Dyadobacter chenhuakuii: one gene and its partner. The main gene of each other region encodes a partner of the protein of the gene in region 2 in a complex. Links are inferred from orthologs where the notes say so. Each region holds a gene or a part of one and is shown on either strand. Other genes may lie near its edges.

Region 1 (5,578 bases), 3.2 Mb from region 2 along the record:
CGTCAAATCCTGCTTGTTTAAAGTCTTCTTCCGAATAGTTTTTGGCGTTTCCGGTAATGGCAACGATGGGCGTTTTGGCCTTTTTCTCGTTAGGCAATTTGCGGATGCTTCTTGCGCACTCCATTCCATCCATCACAGGCATATTGATATCCAGCAAAATAATATCGAAATCCTCTTTTTCAAGAAGCTGCAAAACCTGCTCTCCGTTTTTGACAGAAGTGATCTCGTAATGTTGAAATTCCAGAATCTTCCTTGCCAGATTTTGAATAACTGAGCTGTCTTCGGCAATGAGTACTCGCTTGGTGTATGACATATGATGGGTCAGGTATTGTGTTTAATAATTAGCCAGGCTCAATTTAGGGATATTTCATCCAAAGTCGCAACCCGGCGCGGTGCGAAGATTCAAAATTATCATAAAAAAGTAAATAAACATCTTATACTTTTTCAAAGCACACTTTCGGGTGTAAGTTTGTGATCCGTTCAAAAATTTCGAAGTCTCATGTTTAAAAATAAGGTAATCCGGTACAGCACAATCGCGATGGTAATTGCGATCCTGGCCTATTTTGTAGTCGAAAATTTCTCTATTGGAGGCCTTAATGGAGCCAGCGAAGATCAGATCGCCAGCAACCCCGAGCAATACAAAACGACCATACTCAACGAGCGCGCGGCCAAAGACGAGCAGTTCCGCACCACCGAGGACTCTCCCATCGCAGACAAAGAAAGCTTCCACGGCCTGCATTACTTTGCACCCGACCTCACCTATCGCATCAAGGCCAATATTTCTCCTTATATGAATGATGATAAGGAAGTTGTAGTGAAATACACGGACGGGACGTCGGAGAAATATGAGAAGTATGGTTATGCCAATTTCAAGATTGGCGACCAGGAGCAGAAGCTGTTATTGCTTAAAAATGAAAGCGTTATCTCCGTCCTTTTCAAAGACGCAACCAGCGGAAAGGAAACGTATGGTGGCGGCCGCTACCTGGATTATCCCGTTTCTGAAATCAAAAACAATGTAATTGTTCTGGATTTTAACAAAGCGTATAACCCTTACTGCGTTTACCAGGAAAGTTACGCCTGCCCCGTTCCGCCCCAGGAAAATACGCTTTCTGTGGCCATTTTGGCTGGCGAGCAGCTCGAATCGGCTGTTCATAATTGAGCCGCTTTACGCTTTTTGTGTTTTGTTAAAAAAACCAATGACTATTTCAAGTCTGACGGCGCTGTTCGACTTAAATCCTTAATTTTGTAATTCGGCTTAAATGTCGGTTGAAAACCTTTTTTGAAAGCATTCGCATGAAGATCTCCTATAAGTGGCTTAAAGAATTAATAGAAATAACAGAATCTCCGGAAGAAATCGGCAAAATACTGACCGCAACCGGACTGGAAGTTGAAAGCATTGAGGAGATTGAATCCATCAAAGGAGGTCTGCAAGGCGTTGTGATCGGTGAGGTGCTTACCCGCGAAAAACATCCGGAAGCAGACCGTTTGAGCCTTACGACTGTTGATGTAGGTGGTGAAAATCCATTATCCATTGTTTGCGGCGCGGCTAATGTGGCTGCCGGTCAGAAAGTAGTGGTAGCAACCGTAGGCGCAACATTATATCCGATGGGAAGCGACCAGCCATTGGTTTTGAAGAAATCAAAAATCAGAGGCGCTTTGTCGGAAGGAATGATCTGCGCAGAAGATGAGTTAGGCGTCGGCTCGTCGCATGACGGCATTTTGGTGCTGGACACCGATCTTCCCAACGGCACACCGGCCAGCGAATATTTTGGTATTTCTTCTGATTATTTAATAGAAATCGGCCTTACGCCTAACCGTGCAGACGCTGCATCGCATTATGGGGTTGCACGTGATCTGAAAGCCTATTTTAATCGCGATATAAAACTTCCGTCCGTTGATGCTTTTGCAATCAACAACGAAAACCTGCCATTTGAAGTCGAAGTACGCAATTCGGAAGCGGCGCCACGATATGCCGGCCTGACCATCACCGGTTTGAAGGTAGCCGAATCGCCCGAGTGGCTTAAACAACGACTGGCAACAATCGGAATCCGCTCGATTAATAACATTGTAGACATTACAAATTTCATCTGCCATGAGCTGGGCCAGCCCATGCATGCTTTTGATGCAGATAAGGTTACCGGCAACAAGGTGATCGTTACCACCCTTCCGGCCGGGACAACATTCGTGACGCTGGATGGCGTGGAAAGGAAGCTTTCGGATTCCGATCTTATGATCTGCAATGCAGGCACAGGCGGCAATCCGGAGCCTATGTGCATTGCCGGGGTTTTTGGCGGGCTCACTTCTGGTGTCACTAGTGAAACCACTTCCATATTCCTTGAATCTGCCTATTTCTCTCCTGTATGGGTGCGTAAAACAGCACAGCGGTTTGCATTAAAAACGGATTCTTCCTTCCGCTTTGAGCGGGGAACGGACCCTAATATGCCTTTGTATGCATTGAAAAGGGCAGCATTACTGATCCAGGAAATTGCAGGCGGCACCGTTTCGTCCAACATTACAGACATTTACCCAGATCCGGTTGCGGATTTTGAAGTGAAAATGACTTACCGCAACATTGACAGGTTGATTGGTAAATCATTGGATAAAACACTTATTACTAACATTCTGAATGGCCTGGACATTAAAATTCAGGACCAAACCGAAGCTGGCTTTACTGCTATCGTGCCGCCTTACCGCGTAGACGTGCAAAGGGAAGCCGATGTGATCGAGGAAATCCTGCGCATTTACGGTTTTGGCCAAGTGGAGCTTTCCGATGCGCTTAGCTCTGATTACTTGTCTGATTTCCCCGTTAACGATCCTGAAAAACTGAAACTGCGCGTTGCTGAACTGCTGGTAGCGAATGGTTTCAACGAAATGATCAACAATTCGCTGACAAAACCTGATTACCACATTTCAATTGCAGAAAGCATTCAGGGGAATCCGGTCAAAATCCTGAATTATCTGAGCGAAGATCTGTCCGTAATGCGTCAGACGCTGATTTTTTCCGGTTTGGAGGTCATAGCTTACAATAGCAACCGCCGCCAAAAGGATTTGAAGCTTTTTGAATTTGGTAAAACCTATAATGAGATCAGCGAAAAATATGTGGAGAAAGAAAGACTGGCTGTTTTCCTGACGGGCAACATCGGACAGGAAAGCTGGTTTGAAAAGTCGCGCGAAGTCGTTTTCCATGATCTGGCAGGCTTTGTAATGCAGGTTTTATCAGCGGTTAAGATCAGGGATGTGGAAAGGACTGAGGCGGATGCGGCGATTTTTAAGTTTGGAACAACATTAACATTAAACCGCAAGCCTGTTGTCACATTTGGACAACTCCAAGCGGCTATTGCTAAAAAGCTTGATATTAAGGCGCCTGTTTTTTACGCAGATTTTGATTGGGATTATATGCTCAAACAATACGATGCGTTTGTTCAGTACAAAGAAGTGCCGAAGTTTCCCGAAGTGCGCCGGGATCTTTCGGTTGTGGTTGACAAGAAAATTACGTTTGACGAGTTGCGCCAGATCGCCTATAAGACGGAAAGGCAGCTTTTGCGCGCAGTAAACGTGTTTGATGTGTATGAAGGCGCGAATCTGGAAGGTAAGAAATCGTATTCCGTGAGCTTTATTTTACAGGACGATCAGCAAACATTGACCGACAAAGTGATTGACAAAACCATGCAGCGGTTGATTTCTGCTTACGAAAGGGAATTTGAGGCCGTGATAAGGAAATAAGAGTTTTGGTTGACAGCATTATTAAGGCCAAAAAAATGGAAAGGAGCATCGAGCGCATCATTGAGCATAAGTTGACCGACCTTGAGAAAAAACTCGAGTTCCTGATCAACATTAAAGAGAAACTAAACTGGTCAATATCAGAGCTGCAACGCGAAAATGCGGAACTGCGTGCATCGAATAACCAACTCAAGGAAGAAGCAAAAGAAATAAAGAAAAAATACACTAGTTTGGAAAAAGACTTTAATAAGTCTAAAAGTTTCGCTAAAATTGTCACTAGTAAACTGACACCAACAAGCGGAATCGCCGAACTGAAAGACTCAGTTGAAAGATATATACAAGAGATCGATAAGTGCATAGAATTGCTTGAAGATACCTTATGAAAAAAAATAACATACCCAATCCGGACGTTTCTGTCTTTATAAAACTGCTGGACAGGGGTTTCAAACTGAGCGTTCCGGCGGATCAGGAGAAATTCTACAGGGATGGGTATGAGGTGTTCATGCAACGCGTGCAGCAGCATAAATTAAAGGGAAAAGTTTACGGTGACATTGAAGCAATTGCACTTACTTCTATTGAATGCCTTGTAGCATTACAACGGAACCAGGAGCAAATGGACAATTTGGTGATGGCTTTTAAAAACAGGGTAGAAAAGCTTGATGAAACCATTACCAGCGCAATAGAAAGCTAAAAGCTCAACACCACAAAACCTTTATTTTATACGGATTACTCTTTATCTTCTTTCAATACTTCCACCTTCGGCATTTTCACGCGGTTTAGTCGGTAAAACCAACTATATATAACCTTACTGAAATGTCAAATTCATTAATTTTCATCCTTGTCCTGTCCGACATTATCGCCATTGGTGTGGGGATTTTCGCAGGAAAATTCATTTTTCAGAGGTCGTTTGACCAGAAAGAAAAGGAAGCGCAGGAGCGCGCAGCCGAAATTCTCCGTAATGCCGAAAGTGCTGCTGAAAACATAAAGAAAGACCGAATCCTTGAAGCCAAGGAAAAATACCTGAGACTTAAAGGTGAGTTTGAAGAGGATGCCAACAAGAAACGCGTGATCCTTCAAACCAACGAACAGAAATTAAAACAACGCGAGCAAAGCCTTAACCAGACCATTGAGGCAAACAAGCGCCGTGAAAACGAGCTGGAAGCGCTGAAAACAAACTTGAACTCGCAACTCGAAACGGCCACGAAACGCCGCGAAGAAGCAGAAAAGTCACTTGCACAACAGGTTACCCAATTAGAAAAAATCGCGAACCTTACCGCTGATCAGGCGCGTGAGCAGTTGATAGACGCATTAAAAGCAGAGGCTGATACAAGGGCCGGATCGTATGTAAAAAGTGCGATGGAAGAAGCCCGCCTTACTGCCACCAAAGAAGCTAAAAAGATCGTTATCGAGACCATCCAGCGCACGGCTGCTGAACATGCGATTGAAAACTGCGTTTCTGTTTTCAACATTGAAAACGACGATATTAAAGGAAAGATCATCGGCCGGGAGGGACGTAACATTCGTGCCCTGGAAGCTGCAACGGGCGTTGAGATCATTGTAGACGATACCCCGGAAGCGATTGTCATCTCCGGATTTGACCCTGTAAGGAGAGAAATTGCCAGACTTTCGCTGCACCGCCTGGTTCAGGACGGAAGGATCCACCCGGCCAGAATTGAAGAAGTTGTTGCCAAAACACGCAAGAACATTGACGATGAAATAGTTGAGATCGGCGAAAGGACTGTAATCGACATGGGCATTCACGGACTTCACCCTGAGCTTGTTAAAATGATCGGCCGCATGCGTTTCCGGTCTTCTTACGGACAAAACCTGCTGCAACATTCACGTGAAGTGGCAAAGC
Region 2 (5,275 bases):
CGGGTATAGTTTTTTATTTTTTGGCGTTATTAACCGGTTTTACTTAAAAAATTATATTATCCATGAACATCCTGAAAAAAGTAGCTTGCCTCTGCCTGTTATGCTTGATTGCCATAACATCCGCGCAAGCACAGAAAAAAGGTTTTGCGTTCGGTATTAAGGGTGGTGTGAATTTATCACGCCTGACGATGGGAAATGTTTTTACAACGAGATACGACGCTGCGGGGAATCCCTACCTGGGATATGATGGCAAGGAAGTGAAGGATAATCTGAAACAAAGTTTTGATACAAGAACCGGTGCAGTAGGCGGGATTTACGCAAGATTCGGCCGTACATTATTCATTCAGCCCGAAGTGCTCGTCTCCACCAAAGGAGGATCATTTGAAATCGTTAAGAATGATCTTGAAACACCCGTAACAGAAAGAATTAATGTCAAATACAGCAACATTGATGTGCCTTTGCTCATCGGTTTCAAAGGCGGTCCGTTAAGAATTTTGGCGGGACCCGTAACTTCATTCAGAATTGGCGATAATCAGCGGTTAAGAGATGCTTTTGAACACTATACGTCGGACCTGAACAATGCAATGTCCGAGGCAACATTCGGATATCAGCTGGGTGCTGGCCTGGATATCGGCAGTTTTAGCCTGGATGTGAGAAGGGAAGGTTCATTTACCAATCTTGCATCGTTCCAGGTGAATGGACAAAATGTTGGAAACGGCAATGAGTCTGTGAAGCAAAAGATTAAATCCTGGCAGGTGACGCTTGGATTGAAGATTTTTTAATGAGTGAATGAGCGAATATTCTTAATCAGCATTTATTAATCATTCACTCATTAACTCACTCATTAAAACAAAACAAGCAGCCTTCGATCTATGCGATGGCTGCTGTTTTTATGAATAACCCACTAATTTAATTCACCAAAATCGCTTATGCGGAAATGCGCAGGTTGGTATGATCCAACATTCCGGAAACCTCTTTAATTTTCCTGCGCGAAACCACCACTTCTTTGCCGCAAGACAGTTTCAGCATGCGATCGTCTTCAAGGCGTGCAACCACGTAATCCGAATTTACCAGGTAGGATTTGTGCACACGCATGAAGTTTTGATTTAATTGACCGGCCAGTGATTTCAAAGTCTTGGAAACCAGATATTTCTTGCCAGTGTTCGTATATATGAAAGTGTAATTGCCTTCGCCTTCCAGGAAAGTAATTACCTCAGGAGCTAAGTAAACGGTCCGTCCCATTGATTGTACGGAGATGAAAGCGGCACTGCCATTGATTGATTTTGATGACAGGTTGCGGTGTGTAAAGCTTGAAAAATTTTTCATGGTAATAGAGACTAATATGTTTTGTTTTCTTGTATTCAAAATTAGTACATAGCGTATATTCAGAAAATACGTAGAAGTACGTATGCATTTGTAACTAATTCATATACAATAATTTAACATTAGCAGAAAACGGAAAAGACGTAACTAAACTTAGTTAAATGCGTAATTTTACCTACTCCCGAAATCTTAGCCGCAATCAATTCACATCACTAGGCCGAACTTTAATTATCTTTGCACCGCTTTTGGTGTGAATCCTGATACATACCAGCCTCCAATCATTTGATAACAACAATAGTTTATGGTTACCGAACGCGTTAAAGAGTTAATTTCGGAAATAGAGCAAGCCACAGTCAACAGCAAAGACCAGCTGGAAGCTTTCCGCCTCAGATATATCAGTAAAAAAGGTGTCGTATCAGAATTGTTCGACGGGTTGAAAAACATTCCTCAGGAAGACCGTCGCGCGGTTGGTCAGGAGCTGAACACGCTTAAAAATCTTGCACAGGACCGGTTTCAGGAATTTAATGCAGCCATTGAAAACGCTGTCGACACGAATCCCGAAATGGTTTTTGACCTGACTTTACCCGTCGTTCCTAACCAGCAGGGAAGCCTGCACCCATTGACCATTGTAAGAAGACGGATCATTGAAATTTTCGAAAGAATGGGTTTCAATGTTTCCTATGGACCTGAAATTGAGAAAGATTGGTATAATTTCAGCGCTTTGAATTTTGCAGATAACCACCCTGCGCGTGAGATGCAGGATACGTTCTTTATTTCAAAAAGCCAGGGTGAGGTGAAGGACGATGTGCTTTTGCGTACGCACACTTCCAATGTGCAGGTGCGGTTGATGGAAAGACAAAAACCACCGATCCGGTCTATTATGCCCGGACGTGTTTTCAGGAATGAGGCTATTTCGGCCCGTGCGCATTGTGTTTTTCACCAGGTGGAAGGATTGTATGTGGACCGGAATGTGAGTTTCAAGGATTTGAAAGACACATTATATCATTTTGCCAAAGAAATGTTTGGTAAGGAATCAAAAATTCGCCTGCGTCCCTCCTACTTCCCGTTCACGGAACCCAGCGCGGAAATTGATGTGACGTGTTTTATATGTAAAGGAAAAGGCTGCAACATTTGTAAATATTCCGGCTGGGTAGAAATCGCTGGCTCAGGAATGGTTGATCCTAATGTGCTTACAAACTGTGGGATCGACAGTGAAGAATATACAGGTTTTGCATTCGGGATGGGAATTGAGCGGATTACAATGCTCCGTTACGGAATCAATGATCTGCGTTTGTTTACTGAAAACGATGTGCGGTTTTTAAGACAATTTGAAGGTGCCTAATTAGATAGAGTTAAACAAAAAAAGCTCAAAGTTGCTGGACGCTGTGTCTGCCACTTTGAGCTTTTTTCTTTTACTAAAACCTCGTTTCCAGATAGTAAGGAAGCATTCTTTTCCAAACCCACCATTCATGCGGCATATCCGGCCCCCAGATGTCCAGCTCGTGCGGAACATTCTTTGAAGTCAGGATCGATGAGATGGCCCTGGAATATTCGGGAACCTCATATGCACCTGAACCTGTGACGAAGTGAATGTGGCGGCTATCGCGATACATCGAAAGATGCCATTCGGCTTTCAATTGCGGCAAATAATGCACTGGTGAATTAAAATACACATTATCATCGTAATAACCGTCCGTATACTGGCTCAGATCGTAACATCCGCTCATGGCAATGATGCCGTGGATATAATCCGGATGCTTGAAAAACAGGTTAGCGGCATGCATTGCCCCAAAAGACGCGCCTACTGCTATGATTTCATTGTCCTGGCTTGAAGTATCCTTGATAAAAGGGATTACTTCTTTAATTACATAATCATTGAACAGCTGGTGCCGCACGGCCTTATCGTAGCCATGCATATACGGGTTCATCCAGCTTTCCGAATTGATACTGTTAATGCAATAAACTTTAACTTTTCCTGCATCAATAAAAGGTGCAATGCTCTCTATTAGTCCATTTTGTTCATATTCCAAATAATCCGAAGCTGCTGTGGGAATCATCAACAAGGCTACTCCATAATGTCCGTAGACGGCAATATCCATATTCTCATTCAGCGCCGGACTATACCAACCGGTTACTTCACGTTGCATTGTTCAATCATTTAAGTTGCGTTATATACTGATAAAATCAGGCAGTCAACAATTTTGGTTTAAAGAATAAAATAAACCAACATCATTAACAGCCTGCCAGCAACTGTTAATGATAAATTAATACAACACCCACGTATCCTTGCCCCCTCCGCCTTGTGACGAATTTACGACCAAAGAACCTTTACGCAAGGCCACCCGCGTTAAACCACCCGGGATAACACTGATGTCGTCACCATATAATATGTAAGGGCGCAAGTCCACGTGCCGGCCTTCCGCATGTCCGTCCACCATGCAAGGCACACGCGATAGTGAAATCGTGGGCTGCGCAATGTAGTTCCTCGGGTTATCACGTATTTTTTGCCTGAACAGCTCGTGTTCTTCTTCTGTCGCTTTGGGGCCGATGAGCATGCCATAACCTCCTGCTTCATTTGCTTCCTTTACCACGAGCTGAGAAATATTTTCGAGCACATAATCGAAGTCTTCCTGCTCCCCGCAGATGTAGGTTTTCACATTAGGAATGATTGCCTCTTCTCCCAGATAATACTTGATAATTCGCGGAACGTACGCATACACAACCTTATCATCGGCCACACCAGTTCCCGGCGCGTTCGCTAATGCGACACGGCCTTTTTTATAAACCTCAAAAATCCCAGGAATTCCAATCAGAGAATCGGCATAAAATGATTCGGGATCCAGGAAAGTGTCGTCGATCCGGCGGTAAATAACGTCCACGATTTGCAGTCCGTTGGTCGTCCGCATCTTTACGTATCCATCCGAAACCACCAAGTCGCGCGCATCCACCAGCTCGACGCCCATTTGTTGCGCCAGATAGGAATGTTCAAAATACGCAGAGTTGTAAATTCCGGGCGTAAGCACAGCCACAGTCGGATTAGGACGGTCGGCCAGATGCTGTAACATTTGCAGCAAGCGGGTAGGATAATCCGATACGGGCCTTACGCCGGTCCTGGCCAGCACGTCAGGAAAAATCTGCTTGGACAACTCCCTGTTTTCCAACATATAAGATACACCGGAAGGACAACGCAGGTTATCTTCCAAAACCATAAATGTCCCGTCATCGCCTTTGATGAGATCCGTGCCTGTAATGTGGCACCAGATTCCTTTTGGAGGTTTCAGCCCGATACAAGGTTTCAAAAAGCATTTACTTGACTCGATCAGCTCTCTCGGCACAACGCCGTCGTTCAGGATATTCTGTTCATTATAAACATCATCAATGAACATGTTCAATGCCTTAATACGCTGTTTCAGACCGGTTTCGAGCCACTCCCATTCTGCATTGGAAAGCACGCGCGGAATGATATCGATGGGCATGATCCGCTCCGTTCCTTCGCCTTCGGAATATACATTGAAAGTTATCCCCATCGAAAGCAATGCACGCTCGGTAGCCAGCTGGCGGTTGGTAAGGTCGTCGTGTGTGAGGTTTTCAAATTTGTTCTTTAAATGTTCGTAACCCGGCCTTATTTCCCCATCAGCTGTGAACATTTCATCGAAGAAATTTTCGCTTTGATAATCAGAAAATGAAAAATTCATACAATACAAAATTTGAATAAGTATATATCAGTTGTTTACAAAACAATATATGGTCAATCTTTCAACTAACAAACAAATAAACTGATAAATACGAGGTTATGCTAAATATTAAAATCATGGCGTTCGTTTAATGCAAACATTATTTTTCCAATCAATAAACATTGGTTGCAAGTCCGTGCAGTTAGGCTTTTCTTTGCAAGCGAATTGGCCCCGCATCAACGTCTTCTTAATAATATGTTTAAATATAGTTTACCTGC

What was found.
Region 1: the proteins of pheS (region 2) and pheT are in contact, whole or in part, in a crystal structure (PDB 6P24), measured with the Escherichia coli proteins. The link is inferred for Dyadobacter chenhuakuii from one-to-one orthologs.

The regions. Positions count from the first base shown.
Region 1 is NZ_CP098805.1:8,036-13,613, reverse strand. Bases 936-4,008 are described here. They hold pheT (phenylalanine--tRNA ligase subunit beta), read left to right. Parts: upstream 936-1,293; coding sequence 1,294-3,723; downstream 3,724-4,008. Other genes in these bases: NFI80_RS00045 (hypothetical protein), read left to right, coding at 3,759-4,008; NFI80_RS00055 (DUF1684 domain-containing protein), read left to right, coding at 936-1,159. In the rest of the region: NFI80_RS00060 (response regulator), read right to left, coding at 1-313; more of NFI80_RS00055, read left to right, coding at 500-935; more of NFI80_RS00045, read left to right, coding at 4,009-4,103; cell division protein ZapA, read left to right, coding at 4,100-4,411; rny (ribonuclease Y), read left to right, coding at 4,534-5,578.
Region 2 is NZ_CP098805.1:3,230,773-3,236,047, forward strand. What follows is about bases 875-3,644. They hold pheS (phenylalanine--tRNA ligase subunit alpha), read left to right. Parts: upstream 875-1,624; coding sequence 1,625-2,665; downstream 2,666-3,644. Other genes in these bases: NFI80_RS13355 (LytR/AlgR family response regulator transcription factor), read right to left, coding at 928-1,326; NFI80_RS13365 (esterase family protein), read right to left, coding at 2,739-3,470; NFI80_RS13370 (circularly permuted type 2 ATP-grasp protein), read right to left, coding at 3,588-3,644. Outside these bases: NFI80_RS13350 (porin family protein), read left to right, coding at 63-782; more of NFI80_RS13370, read right to left, coding at 3,645-5,018; NFI80_RS13375 (DUF5723 family protein), read left to right, coding at 5,253-5,275.